Regions from separate parts of the Paenibacillus sp. N22P23 genome, predicted to be linked through region 3. Evidence: a T-box and tRNA genes for the amino acid it is inferred to sense, from the RefSeq annotation. Region 3 holds a T-box; the other regions hold tRNA genes.
The links. A T-box is a leader RNA that pairs with one kind of tRNA and senses whether it is charged. The one in region 3 lies ahead of leuS (leucine--tRNA ligase), so its partner is inferred to be a tRNA-Leu.
Positions count from the first base shown of each region.

Region 1: it has a tRNA-Leu gene. The T-box ahead of leuS (leucine--tRNA ligase) is inferred to sense a tRNA for this amino acid. The anticodon was not compared.
Region 2: it has a tRNA-Leu gene. The T-box ahead of leuS (leucine--tRNA ligase) is inferred to sense a tRNA for this amino acid. The anticodon was not compared.
Region 4: it has a tRNA-Leu gene. The T-box ahead of leuS (leucine--tRNA ligase) is inferred to sense a tRNA for this amino acid. The anticodon was not compared.

Region 1 covers NZ_JBXENT010000001.1:245,520-249,734, reverse strand. Annotated here, with positions in the region: gene AC506A_RS01170 (hypothetical protein) at 410-946, opposite strand; gene AC506A_RS01165 (helix-turn-helix domain-containing protein) at 1,099-1,791, shown strand; gene AC506A_RS01160 (NUDIX hydrolase) at 1,870-2,388, opposite strand; tRNA gene AC506A_RS01155 (tRNA-Leu) at 2,597-2,682, opposite strand; gene AC506A_RS01150 (hypothetical protein) at 3,191-3,529, opposite strand; gene AC506A_RS01145 (hypothetical protein) at 3,529-3,921, opposite strand.
Region 2 covers NZ_JBXENT010000001.1:1,851,558-1,855,772, reverse strand. Annotated here, with positions in the region: gene AC506A_RS08765 (transglutaminase domain-containing protein) at 1-899, shown strand, start outside; gene AC506A_RS08760 (glycoside hydrolase family 18 protein) at 915-1,973, shown strand; tRNA gene AC506A_RS08755 (tRNA-Leu) at 2,068-2,154, shown strand; gene AC506A_RS08750 (exosporium protein C) at 2,377-2,790, shown strand; gene AC506A_RS08745 (divergent polysaccharide deacetylase family protein) at 2,924-3,742, shown strand; gene AC506A_RS08740 (N-acetylmuramoyl-L-alanine amidase family protein) at 3,710-4,215, opposite strand, start outside.
Region 3 covers NZ_JBXENT010000001.1:50,554-54,768, forward strand. Annotated here, with positions in the region: gene rsfS (ribosome silencing factor) at 1-251, shown strand, start outside; gene AC506A_RS00240 (CvfB family protein) at 248-1,186, shown strand; gene AC506A_RS00245 (class I SAM-dependent DNA methyltransferase) at 1,189-1,950, shown strand; T-box leader at 2,019-2,249, shown strand; gene leuS (leucine--tRNA ligase) at 2,333-4,215, shown strand, end outside.
Region 4 covers NZ_JBXENT010000001.1:1,888,682-1,892,896, forward strand. Annotated here, with positions in the region: gene AC506A_RS08865 (glycoside hydrolase family 95 protein) at 1-384, opposite strand, end outside; gene AC506A_RS08870 (helix-turn-helix domain-containing protein) at 542-1,405, shown strand; tRNA gene AC506A_RS08875 (tRNA-Leu) at 1,476-1,562, opposite strand; gene AC506A_RS08880 (TFIIB-type zinc ribbon-containing protein) at 1,673-2,056, opposite strand; gene AC506A_RS08885 (hypothetical protein) at 2,128-2,337, opposite strand; gene AC506A_RS08890 (hypothetical protein) at 2,428-2,748, opposite strand; gene AC506A_RS08895 (xanthine phosphoribosyltransferase) at 2,838-3,407, opposite strand; gene AC506A_RS08900 (hypothetical protein) at 3,598-4,215, shown strand, end outside.

The DNA of each region.
Region 1 (4,215 bases), 190 kb from region 3:
TCAGAAGTGAAGCAAAGGAGGTTGTCTGTTGTGAAACGAATACATTTATTTTAACATACTGCCTGGTCGATTACAAAAAGTCCGCGCCGCATCGGGATAGAAAAAGGAGCCTTTGCAGGCTCCTTCTCGACGGTGATCGATCGTTGAATTCTTCCATTCTCACACTAAACTTCTTTGAAAAACTTGGGCACCGCTTATCACCATCCGGTTTAACGGATCGTTATCAGCGCGTGTGTTCAGATCTGCTCTGCGACACAACCCCTCGCTTCCATATCGTGAAGTGATTAAATAAATTCCTCCAGTAGTCGCCCTAGCACCAAAAGGTCCAATGGAACCACACCTCTCTTCTCACCGTCAATAAATATGATGCACCGAATGGAATCGAATTATTCACGCGCATGCAGTCAAATTAAAAATGTTGGACTGCCGCTCGATTCACCAGTTCAACCTCATGATAAAATTGTTTGTTCTTGTGGGATTGAAAGTAGAACCTGTGATCCGTGAAATCCACGTAAAAGACCGGAACTTTCGTCTGTCTCGAGCGCTCCACACCTTGTTTTGTTGTCGCGATGTAATGACCGGTTCCAATAAAATCATAGCCGTAACTGCTGGTTTCATGATGAGGCAAATAAAACACAATGCCCTTCTTGGGAACAAAATAGATCGATTCTTTCGTCACCGATAAGAACCCATAGCCGGCATCACCCCATGCTTCAACCGACAGGATCGGCGTTTCCTTGTATACGGTTCTAATTAACAGTTCACACTTCAGTTTTTTACGGTTCTCAATGACTTTATAGAGAATTGGCAGTACGACACACCACAAGGGAGTTAGCTTGATGTATAGTTGGTTCCCCCAGAAAAGCCATGTAACTAGTCCTACGATGAAGACAAGTAAAAATATAGAAAGCTTCTTGTAACTCCTGCCAGCATATCTACTTCTCACTGTTCATGACTCCTTTATTGTTTTTATACCATTTGCGAAGATATCGATTAAATAATAACTAGATTCCAGCTCTCCGTCTGTTGACTTTAAGTCACATTGACTATATTCTCATTATGTATATATGGGAAATAATAGGGGGTTCGCGCGTAACAATGGATATACGTCTGGAGTTTGGACAACGAGTGAAAGAACTCCGAGCCAGAAGCGGGATGTCGCAAGAGCTGTTAGCCTATCGAACCGGACTAGACCGGACGTACATAAGCGGAGTTGAACGTGGAGAACGAAATATTAGTCTTGTCAATATTCAGAAGATTACCGCCGCACTTCAAGTAACCATGTCATATATGTTCTCTGAAGAGCGATTCCCCTTAACGCCTACCTACCTTTCCAAAGACTTTAAAGTGCCGTTCAAAGAGCGATTTCACTATCACCTGGATCATGAGAAGAAAGTACTGGCCTTCTCGGTTACAGGGTTATTTTCAGGCAAGCAGGATGTGGATTATTTATCTTCTGTCATCTTGGGAATCTGTTCCGCTTATGGGCAGAATGAGTTGAATATATTGGTCGATCATCGCGAGATGAAAGCTTCCGATGGCGAAGCCGTTGTCTACTCTCCTGAAATTGTGGAACTGGCAACCGTTTTCCAACAGCAGTTAACCAAATACAGCAATCGAGTCATTGCCCTCTGTAACTCCGAATTTATGGTGCAACAACTCAATCATGTGGCCAAGACAAGCGGTATCTTCGATAAAGCTACGCATCTCTATGAGAAAGATAAAGATATGATCGCAAAAGCCTTCTCGCTGCTTGACATCCACAGTAATGAACTTATCAAATGGGCATAATAAAAAACCTCCTTCGCCACTACCTGATTGACTCAGGTACCGCAAAGGAGGTTTATTGCATTCACCTCATGCTGATGCTCATCTATCGTTCATTTTCAACCATTGTGCAGCTTCTTCAAGGATGAGTTTGTCTCGGACTAACATAAATCGCGTTGAATAGTCGCTGACGGGGCTATTCATATACATGATCGCCTGATTCAAGTGAACCCACTTCACTTGCATGCCGAGCTTGATTTCATTCTCGGTTAGCGAAGCAACGCCTGGAAGGTCTACCACTTTCGCTATGTAGCCATACGATCGCTGGAAAAACTGATTTCTATTCTTATGCTCATCCACGTACCCCAGCTCATGCATAATGACAGCCGCACAACCCGTTTCTTCTCTAATTTCACGCAAAAACGCTTCCTCGACAGCCTCCCCCTCTTCTACGCCACCACCAGGCAGCTTATACAGGTTCAGCTTCGTCATATACATCATCGCGACTTGCAAGTGGTCATTCACAAGCACACCTCTGGAAGCATGCCTAGACACTAGCTGCATGTGTACAGGGTCTCCACCGTCAAAGTCACTGTCTGTGATTGTTCTAAGCAGGTTCATTGGGTTCACCTCGTTACATAGTAGGAACAATTAAAGAAATCCTTAACCAATTGAATTATATTCTATATAAAATACGGTTTACAATAAAAAAAACCTTCCCCAAGCTTGTTTAGAACAAGTGTTGGAAAAGGTTCTCTTCAGAATCTTTGGCTCATTAGAGCCTATGTATTGCTTTCAAGGATTCGTAAATCCTTATTGTACTTAAGGATGCCGAGGACGGGAATCGAACCCGTACGGTGGTCACCCACCGCAGGATTTTAAGTCCTGTGCGTCTGCCAGTTCTGTTAAGCCGGCTGTAACATCAACGTTTAATCGCTTTTCAATCCGCGCAATATTCTGTCCAGTTCGCAGGATTCATTCAATCATTGGCACGTCGATGACTTAACGTAATCAACCACCTTTATCCAATCCTGCGCACCACATAACCAATGAAAATTATAACTTCGTCGATCATACATTGTCAATTTTGTTTCTTGGTCACCAAAGTTCTGGTGGTTCATTTCATCTTATCTATCAACATTGTAAGCATGGAACAAGAATTGACAAAGACTTTGATCAGAAACTGATACTGCTTAGCTGCAAAGGTTGAATTCCTTTTTAAGATGTTGATCAAGAAACCTTCACTTGCTCACCCCCCGGGAGGTCAAGATCGAAATGCCCCCCTTTCCCCACCACCGCACGTTCATAGTAAGGCTAAAAATTCTCCCTAAATAAAATATTTCGATTCTCGCCCGGGCATGGAAACCCCAATCCAGTGACAGATCAGGGGGCTTCAGCAGGTGTTCAGTTGCGGATCAGGTTGTTATTTGACGTACCATGCATATGTGTCAGGGAATGGGTAAGGTCTTTTGAAATTCCAGTTGTACATGAGGATCATTTCATCGATCACGCGAAATAGACGTTCCTCGGTAATCCCCAGAATGTAGTCGGATTGCTTTGATTCATTTTTCCAAACATGGATGCCAAACTGCGGATTAGCTGTCAAACTCATGGAGATTTCGATGTCATCTTTGTCCGTCAGCTTCAACCAAATACAATCGGTGTCGGCACTCTTGACCTCATACCTCTTGGATAGTGTGGGCAGGATACTTTTCATGATCTTCTTGTTGCGGGTGTAAATCTTGTTTAATGTTAGGTTCATTAGATTTTCCCTCCTTGGATAACTGATAGTTGTGGTTGGTATTCGATTTTATATTGTTCGATGGCGATGCCACGGAATGAGATCAGGAAGTCATCGGATTCGACATGCCGTTTCTGTTCATCGTCCCAAATTGAAGCCCTGCCTATCGAGATCAGACACATGTTATTTTCCAAGTCCGACAGATGCATCCAAGGATAGTCACCCATAGGCACGTATGGTAGATATGGCACTAACTGAGAGTAAAGAATCTCGTTTTCTCCTTGATCGATGCAGCATTGAATGATAGCTTCGTAAGTCTGCAAAGTACCATCAGTTAGACCCTCGTTAATATTTGTCACGATGTTCTGTACAGCTTCCTCGGTTAGCCAGTTGATTAACGTTGTGTTCTTCATAGCAATTCCTCCAATGAGTTTAATTTTGTTTTTAATCACAGTATGGGGTAACCAGTCAGTAACCGCAGGGTAACCTGTCGGGTAACTTCCCTTTCCCTTGGTACGCAAGGGGTAACCTTGGTAACCTCATTTGGCGAAATCCGTGTTCCCTAGTTAGCAAAGGAGTGTTGGAGAACTAAATAACTATACAAAAAACTTCTTTAAAATATAGGTTACCTAGGTTACCCCTTACTCTCCCAAGGGTTTGGGACGTCTACCAAAAAAGTTACCTACAAGTTACCTACAAGTTACCTA
Region 2 (4,215 bases), 1.8 Mb from region 3:
TTCTGTTCGTAGCAGTCTGTCGGAGTATTGGCATTCCAGCGCGGCTTCATCCGAGCGAGCGTAAGCCACAGTACTGGCTGGACGGCAAGTGGTATGATGCTCGTTTCGAACTAGTAAGCACGCCTACATCTGCTGCAGTAATGGGAGAAGTGCTTCTGAAGCGTGATCCGGAAGCTCCGGCTGAGGCGGAGGAAGCGGCTTATTTTCGAAACTTCTCCTTTGCAAAACTGGAGAATGGCTGGTATCAATCGTTATTTTATCCACATGGTTTAACCGATGTATATGGGAAGCCGTTTGAGCTTGATGCGGGCTGCTATCGCATGACTGCTGGGACCAGACAGAAGGACGGCTCCGTGCTTGTTCGTTTCACTTATTTTAAAGTACAAGGTGACAAGTGTAAGGAGTTGCCGCTGACATTCCGTTATCCAATTCGTGAATTGCCTGTAATCGGCGAAGCAGATCCGGCTTGGAGATTTACTCGCCAGAATGGAACGTCTACTTCGCTGGGAGAGCTCACACAAGGCAGAAGTGCGGTGCTGGCATGGATCGAACCGGAACGCGAGCCTTCCAAGCATTTGCTTCGAGAGATCAAAGAGCTGACTAGCACATTTGATGCACTTAACATGACAATTATTATGGCTGTAGGCGAGGAAGGATGGACAGCATCCTTTGACCCCGCTGCCTATGAAGGTTTCCCTGTCGATTTCACTTTCGTTCGTGACCGTGATTTAGTCATGCTGCAGGCAGCTCCCGCACTAGTAGAGTCGGGTACGGTTTCCCTGCCATTCGTGCTGGTCCTCGATGAGAACAGTGGTATACGCTATGTAACTGCGGGTTACAAGCTGGGAATTGGTAGAGAGGTGCTTCAAGTTGGCACGCAGCTAGTAGATAAGAAATAAGGAGGAATTATGGATATGAAATCAACATCTAACTATTATTCGGTAGGTTACGTAGGCGATTCATGGCTTCCAAAACTAACACAAGAACATGCATTGAAGCTGACTCATATCAACATTGCTTTCGGTCATGTTGTCAACGATGAAATCAGCATTGGCCATTTGAAGCATTTGGCCAGTTTGCCGACGCTTAAGTCCTATAATCCTGATTTAACGATTCTGTTGTCCGTTGGAGGATGGAGTGCAGGCGGGTTCTCCGAAGCGGCCTCTACGCCGGCCGGGAGGAAGCGGATGGCTGAAACCGCTGTAGCCATTCTAGGCAGCTACGCGATTGACGGGATTGATTTGGATTGGGAATACCCGTGTTATGGCGTTGCGGGGATCGCATCGAGCCCTGCAGACAAAACGAACTTCACGCTGCTCTTGAAAGAACTTCGAGAAGCGCTGGATCAATTAGGCGCACGAAACAACCGGCATTATCTGCTGACCATCGCGGCTGGAGCAGACCAATACTACATAGACGGGACCGAGATGGATCAGGTTCAGCGCTATTTGGATTATGTGCAATTGATGACCTATGACATGCGCGGCGGGTTCCAGACATTGACCGGCCACCATACGAATCTGTTTGCATCGACTGGTGATTTATTCCGCATCAGCGTTGAGGCTTCTGTACGCATGTTTGTTGCAGCAGGTGTGCCTCGGGAGAAAATCGTCATCGGCGCCGCATTCTACTCGCGCATGTGGAAGGATGTACCGGACATCAATAACGGCTTCCTTCAGATGACTGCGGGAGCTGGCGGCTACGGGCCGGATTTCAGCCGTTTGGCTGCCGACTATATTGAGAAGAATGGTTATAAACGATTCTGGGATGATGAAGCGAAAGCTCCATTCCTGTACAATGGCAATCAATTTATTACCTATGAGGATGAGGAGTCACTTCATCACAAATGCCAGTTTGTTAAGAATGAAGGACTACGCGGGGTCATGTTCTGGGAGTACTGCTGCGATACAACTTTCCGCCTGTTAGATGCAATAGACAAGGGATTAGGAAATAATTGTGTTGTGGCAAAATAATAGGGATTCATCTTCATGTTTGACACTTTTATTCTATTCATGGTAAAGTATTTTTACTGCTTCAAACGATAGAATGAAACAGTAATTGCCAGATGCGGTCGTGGCGGAATTGGCAGACGCGCTAGATTCAGGTTCTAGTGGTGTAACAGCCGTGGAGGTTCGAGTCCTCTCGACCGCACCATACTTACAAACCAACCCCAGATGATTCTGGGGTTTATTTTTTTATATAGCTGCAATTCAAAATGAAATCGAGAGAAAAGCAACTAATCTGCCCGTCTTAATGGACGAGGCAGTTTTTTGTTTCTTTAACGTTAATCGTAAATAGGTTTCAACAACTCGTCCACACCAACGCATATTGATTTTCATAGAATAGTCTATCTGGTAGGAAAGGAGATGATCATTCATGGTGAAAATTATTGACTATAATGTTAGCGTGCCGGCAGTCGTTACGAACCAAGTGCATATTCCGGTTCCGCAAACGCCTGCCAAAACGATCCTAGCCGAGCTGGGCATCTTTATTGCACATGAGCATCCTAACAATCGTGTTGAGCTGATTGCGACAATTGGCGCGGCAGCAATCGATGGTGTGGTAGATGTACTGTTCCGTGTTTTCCGGGGCACTCAAGAAATCTTTTATACACTCCAAGGCTTAGAAGCAGGATACGAACATTATGGTGTCGTCACGTTTCAAGTCATCGACATCAACGTGCCTATTGGTGCACACGGTTATTCGCTATATGTGGAGAAACTTACTGCATCTAGTGAAGCTGCTGTTATTGGTCCAATCAATCTTAGCGCAACCGTTTATGCGGTTTAAAGATATTTCAATAGGTTTGAAGGACGAGGACCTCCTCGTCTTTCTTGTTTGGAACAGCTACATATATTTCCCTTAATTTACAAATGATGAAGGTATGTAATTACTTTTATGTACAGAAGGAGAACTAAAAAAGATGCAACATAGAACTGTGCTAGCAGGCATCGTCATGGCCGCAGTATTATTACTGGCTCCACATACCGATGCAGCAACAGCCGCTCCCGTTAACGAGAAACACGTAGAATTAAAGGGGCATCGACAAGTAGCGATCGTCATCGACGATTTTGGCAACGGAATGACGGGCACGCCGGAGATGATGGAGCTTCCTGTACATTTTACCGTTGCCGTAATGCCGTTCTTGCCGACAACAAAGGAAGATGCAGAACTCGCTTTCAAAAGAGGAGACGACGTGATCGTCCATATGCCGATGGAGCCGGTGCGCGGTAAGCCGGAATGGCTGGGACCGGGTGCCATTACGACGAGTATGAGTGACGCTGAAATTCGCAAACGGGTGGAGGAGGCGATCGCCGCCGTTCCGCATGCGGTAGGCATGAACAACCATATGGGCTCCAAAGTAACGGCGGATGAGCGTGTCATGCGAGCTGTACTGACTGTCGTTAAGGAACATGGCCTGTTCTTCTTGGACAGCAGAACAAGCTATAAGACGGTGCTGCCAAAGGTGACAGCAGAACTCGGTGTGCCGCTGTTATCCAATCAAGTTTTCTTGGATGATGTGTATACGACGAATCATATCTCCAAGCAGGTAGGGGTACTTCGAAAATATCTAGAGACTAATGACAGCTGCGTCATTATCGGTCATGTTGGACCTCCGGGTAAACTGACAGCCGCGGTACTCAAAGATGCGATCCCGCGGCTGCAGTCCACGACCAGCTTCGTGAAGTTATCTGAGATGGTGGTGCCTTCAGCGGAGAAGGATATAATTCCGCACTCCTGATGAAATCGCCTCAGCCAGTTGAAACTGCTTACGAGGATTCATCAGCATGGTTCGGTCACCTTCATGGCTTAGAAATCCCATTTCCACGATAACGGCAGGCTGTTTCACGACATTCAGCAAATAAAACGGCGAACCTACACGGGGGAGTTGGCGCGTATTGTGCTTGCGATTCAGTGCATCTTGGATGCAAAACGCAAGCAGCGCGCTTTCTCCCTCGTTTTGATGGAGGACGAGTGGTCCGTGCTCTGTTCTGTCCGGCGCCCAATTGACATGGATGCTGATGAGAATCTTTGTCTGAATTTCTTTCGTTAACTGGCTGCGCTGAGATAAATCCCTGCGATGCCTGGAGCCTGAAGGGTTCCAGCGATTATCGTCACTAAGGGCATAGTCAGCATCGCGATTAAGAATGGCGCGGATGCCGTTTGCGCTCAGAAGCAAATACAGCTTCTTGGCTACGGCTAAGTTAATATCTT
Region 3 (4,215 bases):
CGCTTGTAGCGGACTATTTTGTTATCTGTCACGGGAATTCGGATGTGCAGGTGCAGGCCATTACAACGGAAATTCGCAAACAAGCGGAGTCGCGCGGCGTACGTGTTCGCGGGATAGAAGGCGCGGATACAGGAAGATGGATATTGGTAGACATCGGCGACGTTGTCGTCCATGTGTTCCACCGCGAAGAACGCGAATATTACAATATTGAACGTCTATGGTCCGACGCGAAGGTCGTGGAATTCGCATGAGTTTAATCGCCGGCACAACAATGAATCTTAAGCTGGCACGTGAAGTTTCGCCTTACGGTTATTTCATGACCGATGGTGAATCGGAAGTGCTGTTGCACTATACCGAGCTTGTCGGACATCGTCCGCAAATCGGGCAATTCTATGATGTTTTTCTGTTCTTCGATTCGGAAGATCGCATCGCTGCAACGATGAAGACACCTCTTATCCAGCTCGGCACTGTGGCGAGACTGGCAATAGCGGATATTCATCCGCGTATCGGAGCTTTTCTGGAGATGGGCCTCGGCCGTCAGCTTCTGCTGCCACTGTCTGAGCAACCTGAACTGAAGGAACTTCGTCCGAAACGGGGCGATGAGGTCCACGTAATTCTGGCTCATGACAAAATCGGCCGTCTGGTCGCAAAGGTTGCTTTCGAGGAAGAACTATCGGAGCTGGCCTTCCACGCGCCGCAAGCTTGGCATAACACATGGGTTGAGGGCTGGGTAACGAAGACGCTTAAGATCGGCTCGTTTGTGATGATCGATGGCGGCGTAATTGGTTTTGGCGCTTACGGCTTTATTCCTGCGGATGAGCGGACTCGGTTGCTTCGACTCGGTGAGCGTGTGAAAGCGCGGGTTACGTTCGTACGCGAGGACGGACGGGTGAACCTGTCTATGAATCAACGTAAGGAAGTTGGACGGGTAGAAGACTCGGAGCGGATTCTCACCTTCTTGAAAGAGCGTCCGAATGGCGCAATGCCATATTCGGATGAAACGCAGGCTGAAATCATCAAGGAAAAATTCGGCATCAGCAAAGGCGCGTTCAAGAGAGCGATCGGTAAGCTGATGCGCGAAGGACTCGTCGTTCAAGAAGGAAGCTGGACGAAGCTGACCGAGCAAGCAACGACGGCGACTGTTATGTCGCAGCCGGCTGCTTCTTCGGCAGACGCGGGGGAATAGCAATGGAAGCCTATCGGCATTTCGCCTCTGTGTATGACAGGCTGATGGAAGAGATGCCGTATCCGCAGTGGCTGAAGTTTGCAGAGGATTGCTGGGCACGCTATGGAACTCCGAAAACCGTCGTTGATCTGGGATGCGGAACAGGCAGCATTGCAATTCCGCTGGCACGAAGCGGTTACCAGGTCTTCGCGATTGATCTTTCCTCTGATATGTTGACCATTGGGCAGAGCAAGTGGGGCGAGGAGCCTTCGCGCAGCGGCGGCACGCTTACTTGGCTGCAGCAGGATATGACAGAGTGGGAGATTGGCGAACAGGTCGATGCCGTCATCTCATTCTGCGATTGTATCAATTATTTGACAGAGGAAGACGAGGTTCAAGCTGCTTTTCAGTCCACTTTCGCTGGCTTGAAAGAGGGTGGTCTGTTCCTCTTTGATGTTCATGCGCCAAATACGTTAGCTAGGTATGCCGCAGAGCAGCCGTTTGTACTCGATGATCCGGATGTTGCCTACATCTGGACTTGCGAGCTGGATGAAGAGCGGATTGAAATCGAGCATCGACTGACGATATTTGCACAGGATAGCGGCTCGCGAGATAACAGGTTTTCTCGCATCGAGGAGATGCATGTACAGCGGGCGTATGACGCGGAGTGGATTCGGGAATCACTGCTAATGGCGGGATTCAGTCGCGTAGAGCAATTTGCGGATTTCACGATGAATGAGGCTGATTCGGAATCAGAACGGCTGTTTTTTGCGGCAATCAAGTGAATTTGACCGATTACGGGCGTTCTGCGCCTTGACATGACAGGATTCGCTTCTTTATAATCGAACTATCTATTTAGGTGTTGAAGAGGAGCAGTAGCTTTAGAAGCGTTTGGATCAGAGAGCCGGCGGTAGGTGCAAGCCGGACCAACGTGAAGTGAACTCGCCTTGGAGCCGCGCGTGAACACGATTGCAGTGGTAAACGTGCCGTTTCGCCTGCGTTAAGGGCAAAGAGTGAGCAGCGACAAAGCATGTCGTTTGCTAACTAGGGTGGTACCACGGGAGACTAATCTCTCGTCCCTAGCGTTGTCGCTAGGGACGGGAGTTTTTTTTGTTTTCTGATAAGGACTGGTTTGGCATGGAAGAGAGAATAGGGAGGCAATTCGTTATGACACAGGAACGCCAAGAGCAGCAGGGGTATAACCCCTTAGTCATTGAGCCGAAATGGCAGAAGCATTGGGATGAGAACAAGTCGTTTAAGACGACCGAGGATGCAGGGAAACCGAAATTTTACGCACTTGATATGTTCCCTTATCCATCCGGAGCAGGCCTTCATGTCGGTCATCCGGAAGGTTACACTGCAACAGATATCGTCTCGCGTTATAAGAGAATGCGCGGCTACAACGTGCTTCATCCGATGGGCTGGGATGCATTCGGCTTACCGGCTGAGCAGCATGCGCTGGATACAGGTGAACACCCGCGTGAAATTACGGTCAAGAACATCAACAATTTCCGCCGTCAAATTAAATCGCTGGGTTTCTCCTATGATTGGGACCGCGAGTTCAGCACGACAGATCCAGACTACTACAAGTGGACGCAATGGATCTTTATTCAGCTGTTCAATAAAGGTCTGGCTTATGTAGCGGAAGTGCCGGTTAACTGGTGTCCTGCACTTGGAACTGTTCTTGCCAATGAGGAAGTTATCAACGGCTTGAGCGAGCGCGGCAACCACCCGGTCATTCGTAAACCGATGCGCCAATGGGTGCTGCGGATTACGGAATATGCAGAGCGTCTGCTTGAAGATTTGGAAGAGCTGGACTGGACAGAGAGCATTAAAGATATGCAGCGCAACTGGATTGGCAAATCCAAAGGTGCGGAAGTTACATTTGCAATTGACGGACATGATGCTTCCCTTGTCGTATTTACGACTCGTCCGGATACCCTCTTCGGAGCTTCCTACTGCGTACTTGCACCGGAGCATGAACTGGTAGATGTAATTACTACTTCTGCACAGCAAGCTGCTGTTAAGGATTATCAAGAGACAGCCGCACGCAAGAGCGATCTTGAGCGTACGGATCTTAATAAGGATAAGAGCGGCGTATTCACGGGTGCTTATGCAGTCAATCCGGTTAACGGTGCGCTTGTTCCGATCTGGATTGCCGATTACGTCCTTGCCGGATATGGCACAGGTGCGATTATGGCCGTTCCGGGACATGACCAACGCGACTGGGAGTTTGCAAAACAGTTCGATTTGCCGATCGTGGAAGTTGTTCAAGGCGGCGATGTACTGGCTGAAGCTTTCGCCGGCGACGGTCCACATGTGAATTCCGGATTCTTGGACGGACTCAGCAACGAAGAAGCTATTGCTCGCGCTATCGAATGGCTCGAAGCGGAAGGTAAAGGCCAAGGCAAAATAACTTACCGTCTGCGTGACTGGTTGTTCAGCCGTCAACGCTACTGGGGTGAGCCGATTCCGATTCTGCATTTGGAAGACGGCACAATGAAGCCGGTACAGGACGATCAATTGCCGCTGCTGCTTCCTGACGTTGAACAAATCAAACCATCGGGTACAGGCGAATCTCCACTTGCGAATGTAACGGAGTGGGTAGAAACAATCGATCCGGAAACAGGTCTGCGTGCCCGCCGCGAGACGAACACGATGCCGCAATGGGCCGGCAGCTGCTGGTACTACCTGCGCTTCATCGATCCGCATAACGATAAGGAGCTGTGCTCCAAAGAGAAGCAGGCCGAGTGGCTTCCTGTCGATCTGTATATCGGCGGCGCAGAGCATGCCGTACTTCACTTGCTGTATGCGCGCTTCTGGCATAAAGTGCTCTATGATATCGGCGTAGTGGATACGAAAGAGCCGTTCCACAAGCTGGTCAACCAAGGCATGATCTTGGGCACCAACAATGAAAAAATGAGTAAATCACGCGGCAACGTTATCAATCCGGACGATATCGTGAACGTATACGGCGCTGACACCTTGCGTATGTACGAAATGTTCATGGGGCCGCTTGAAGCGACAAAGCCTTGGAACACAAACGGCGT
Region 4 (4,215 bases), 1.8 Mb from region 3:
AGTATAGCTGGTGCGTACAATCGCTTCCTCCAGATCCAATTCCCTTTCAAACTCTTCCCCCGAATGGCCAAAATAGATCTTCACATCGCACATGGACACATTCGTTCCGAAATTACCTTTCGTCGGCATCAGCTGCTGTTCAACAAGTCGTTCGCCATTGGCGTAATCGCCGTCGAAGAACAGTTCTCTCATTGCTGCTAAGCCTGCTTTCCCCTCGGAACGGCTTGGCGTTCGTTCACTTTGGCCCGACCAATAAGTCGTTTCCGTCAAATGCCATGTCTCGGTTTCTGCTCCGCTGCAAACAACGGCACCAAGGCTTCCATTTCCGATCGGCAGTCCCTGCGTCCAATTCGAAGCGGATCGGTCATACCATATTCTCATCATCGCTCACTCCTTGAAGAAGTTGATGCTTTCATCCGTAAATGAAAGCAGATTTATATTTCGAATTCTCTCTATTTATCGTATCATTGAAAGGCATATTCGTATTTGGTCACTCATCCAAAAGTTGACGAATAATCCGGTAACGAAAGGAATTGCCGCGGTGAAGAAACTGACAGAAATCTCTCCATTCCTTGGGGACTACATGCCCTACCTATATGACGGCAGCTCAAACGAAGGGCTTCGGACCTGCAGCGTATACGCCATGCATCTCTTCCCGGACGGTCCCGGCGAGATGGAGGTAGACGGCAAACGATACCCTGTTGGCAGAAGAACACTGGTTTTCCTGCGTCCCGGTCAACCTCATGCCTTTCATTTTTCACCTGAGCATCCGCAATCTTCCTACAATCTCTACTTCGATCTATGGGGGCAGCAGGAACCGCGTTCTTTGAACCGCTTCTTCTTCCGATATCCCGAGAAGTTTCAGCCGCATACCGCCACACCAACATTTCCTTGCGAAGAGCTGGACAGCATGCCAAGTGTCTTCTCACTGCAGGCACATCCGCTGCTCTTCGATCTGCTGCATCTCATCTCCAAGTCATTCGAGGATTTAAGCTGCCATCGGCAAGAAACGGTTAACAGCTTGTTTTACGGCTGGATGCTGGCTTGGTACAATGCCGTTCATACGCATCAGCCGAGCGACTATCGGATCGTTCGGCTGCTCGCTAGGCTCGATGCCCACCCGGAGAAAAGGGAGCCTGTATCGGATTGGTGGAAGTCATGCGGACTGAAGCGGACGTACTTTCACGAGCTGTTCCTGCGCGAAACCGGCCTGACTCCTAAAGCTTATCAGCACAAACAATTAATGAAGCGAGCCTCGCAAATTATCCAGGAGAGCGATCTCAGCATTACGGCCATTGCCGAGAAACTTGGTTATACGTCGATCCATTCGTTCACACGGCATTTCAGTGCGTATTTTGGACTGAGTCCTAGGCAGTTCCGTGCTGGCCCCCGAGGCTTGCGTTAAGAGATTTACCCCAGCTTAAGCGCAAAAAAAGAAGCCTTGCACATGCAAGACTTCTCTGAGTTTATATAATTGGTGCGGTCGAGAGGACTCGAACCTCCACGGCTGTTACACCACTAGAACCTGAATCTAGCGCGTCTGCCAATTCCGCCACGACCGCATCTGGCAGATGTAATTGCAATATGACACCGCAATCACGTTTTTTATTATGGCATCCAGTTCTAGCGAAGTCAAGATGATGAGCTAAAGTTGAAATTTTCTAACTATAGTTCAGTCGAACAAGTCTCCGAAAACATCAAGCATCGTTTTCTTCTTGCGAGGTTTGCCGTATTTGTCATAGCCATTCTTATCATACCCATGCGAGTCATAGCCGTTCTGGCTATAGCCTTTACCTGTGTTGTAATTGTGATCCTGACTACGGTGGCGATCACGATCTTGATCGTAACGAGTCTCATTCGATGAGAAATCAGGATTGACATGAACGCTGCGTTCCAAGCGATCGTAATCATCACGAACCTCTCTGACACCGCGCACAAGCTTGTCCAGCTCGCCGCGATCCAACCATACCCCCTTACAGTCCGGGCAAACGTCGATTAGAACCCCGTCCTTCTCTACCTCGCGCATACGTACATCTGAACATACAGGACATTTCATTCAAATAACCTCCAGTATCGTTTGTATCAACAATACGGATGAACCTGCATTTTGTTTCAATTCTTTTTCGCTTACAGTTCAGTTCGAGGCGAAGTTACCGACTCGTACACGTAGCTTCTGCTCAGCTTCACTACTTTGCGGCTGCGCTTGCGTATCACTACGGAGTCTGCATCCCATGCGACGACAATCCCAAGCACGTCATTGGATTCCATCCCATCTCTCACTACGCGTACCGGGGTACCTGCAATCCGAAATTGATCCAGCTGTTCTTCCGTAATCATCTTCATTCTCTCCATTTCTTATAAAAAAACCTCAATACGGCAGATCATGCCAGCATTGAGGTCTTTCGATTATCTTGTTACGATCTACGCTCAGCTAACATGTTCCTTCGAATCATTCGTTTCATACCACTCATCAAGGACACGAGATGACATTACCCGGCTCATGACATACTCCGCTTGTTTCTCCGTGAACTGTTCTTTCCAATCCATCTCAAGCTCTGTAGAGAGCTTCACAATCGTAAGGAGTTCGGACCATGCGACATACCGTTTATACCAGAAAAACTGCGGATGCTCAATCATATAAGGGTACAAGTCATCAAAATCAGTATGCTTGCAGTCAAGAGCACGTTCGAAATGGTTCTTCGCTTCCGACAATTTGGTTACTAAATAATCAGCAGATAATTGTCCCATATACTTGTGCCTCCAATCCGTCACTTACGATCATTATAAGCCAATTCGTTCAACTCGAAAAGATGATGATCATGGAATTTATCTGGATACTATTCGAAGCGGATCTTTCCGCCATCAAGTGAAGCGACACGCACCAGCGATTCAACACGAATGCCTTGTTCGCGAATTGTACGTGCACCGGCTTGGAATGATTTCTCCACAACGATGCCAAGTCCTGCCAAGGTTGCACCGGAACGCTCGATAATTTTGATTAGCCCACGTGCTGCATCGCCGTTAGCGATGATATCGTCGATGAATAGAACGGTATCATCAGGCGTTAGGAATTGACGGGACACCATGATGTCCGTTACAATGCCTTTCGTGAATGAAGGAACCCGTTCGCAGTAAGCATCCGGATCAGCGATGAGCGTTTTCTTCCGACGTGCAAAAACGAGCGGAACCCCAAGAGCAAGGGCAGTCGTAAAAGCAACCGGTATACCGGAGGATTCTACGGTGATGACTTTCGTAATCGGCGATTCGGCATATAGACGCGCAAATTCTTTACCCATCTCTTGCGTGAGAATCGGGTCAACCTGATGATTTAACAGGGCATCCAACTTGAGTACATCTTGATTTAGAATAGAGGCTTCACGCAGTATGCGTTCTTTTAGCAGTTCCATTCGCTTTCCCTCCACCAAAAAAATCTTTTCCGTTAAAGGTATCATATGGGACACCAACAGCGCAACTAATCGTTAAAAATATCAGGGAACATCCTTCTTATCGTTGCAACTTTTTTCCATATCCAGCGTCTAACTGTATAACAACTAAAGTGGACGGCTGCAGGACGAACATCAAGGAGGTGTGACACGAATGATTAAACCCCTATCTACCAAACAAATCGCTTATGCAGCTGCTGCCTGCACGATGCTACTCCTGCTTTCAAGCTGCTCTCTTGGCATGGCTGGAATTGAACGTGCGAATACGAGCCGATTAACTGCCGAACAACCCGGATCCCTGGTCGATGACCACTCCGACAGTCCTCAGAAAGCGTATGTTGCGAAGGGCGACAGTCAAGAGTCTTTATTCCAGGAAAATCCCTCGCAAGATACAACGATCGCCGATGCGAAGACCGAATCCTCCACCGGTAAAGCCGGAACGAAACAGGCTGCAGCGAAGGATGAGCCGAAGTGGGATACCAAAGCACCTAAACTTCACGGTATCTCCATTGGTGATGCTAAGTCTGGTTTAGATACACGACTGGGCAAGCAATCAGACAGCTACACGATTGATGATGAGCAAGAGACGATTACTGTAATTGAATATACCGGGTTCTCCGTTGGATATGGTTCGGATAAGAAAGTTCGGTTTGTTGAAGTATTCGACAAAACAATCTCGAGCGGTCTGAGCGGGCTTCGCGTCGGGGACGGCGAGAACGCTGTCACTACAGCTTTAGGAAAACCGACCACGCATACGGCAAGTGTACTCGCT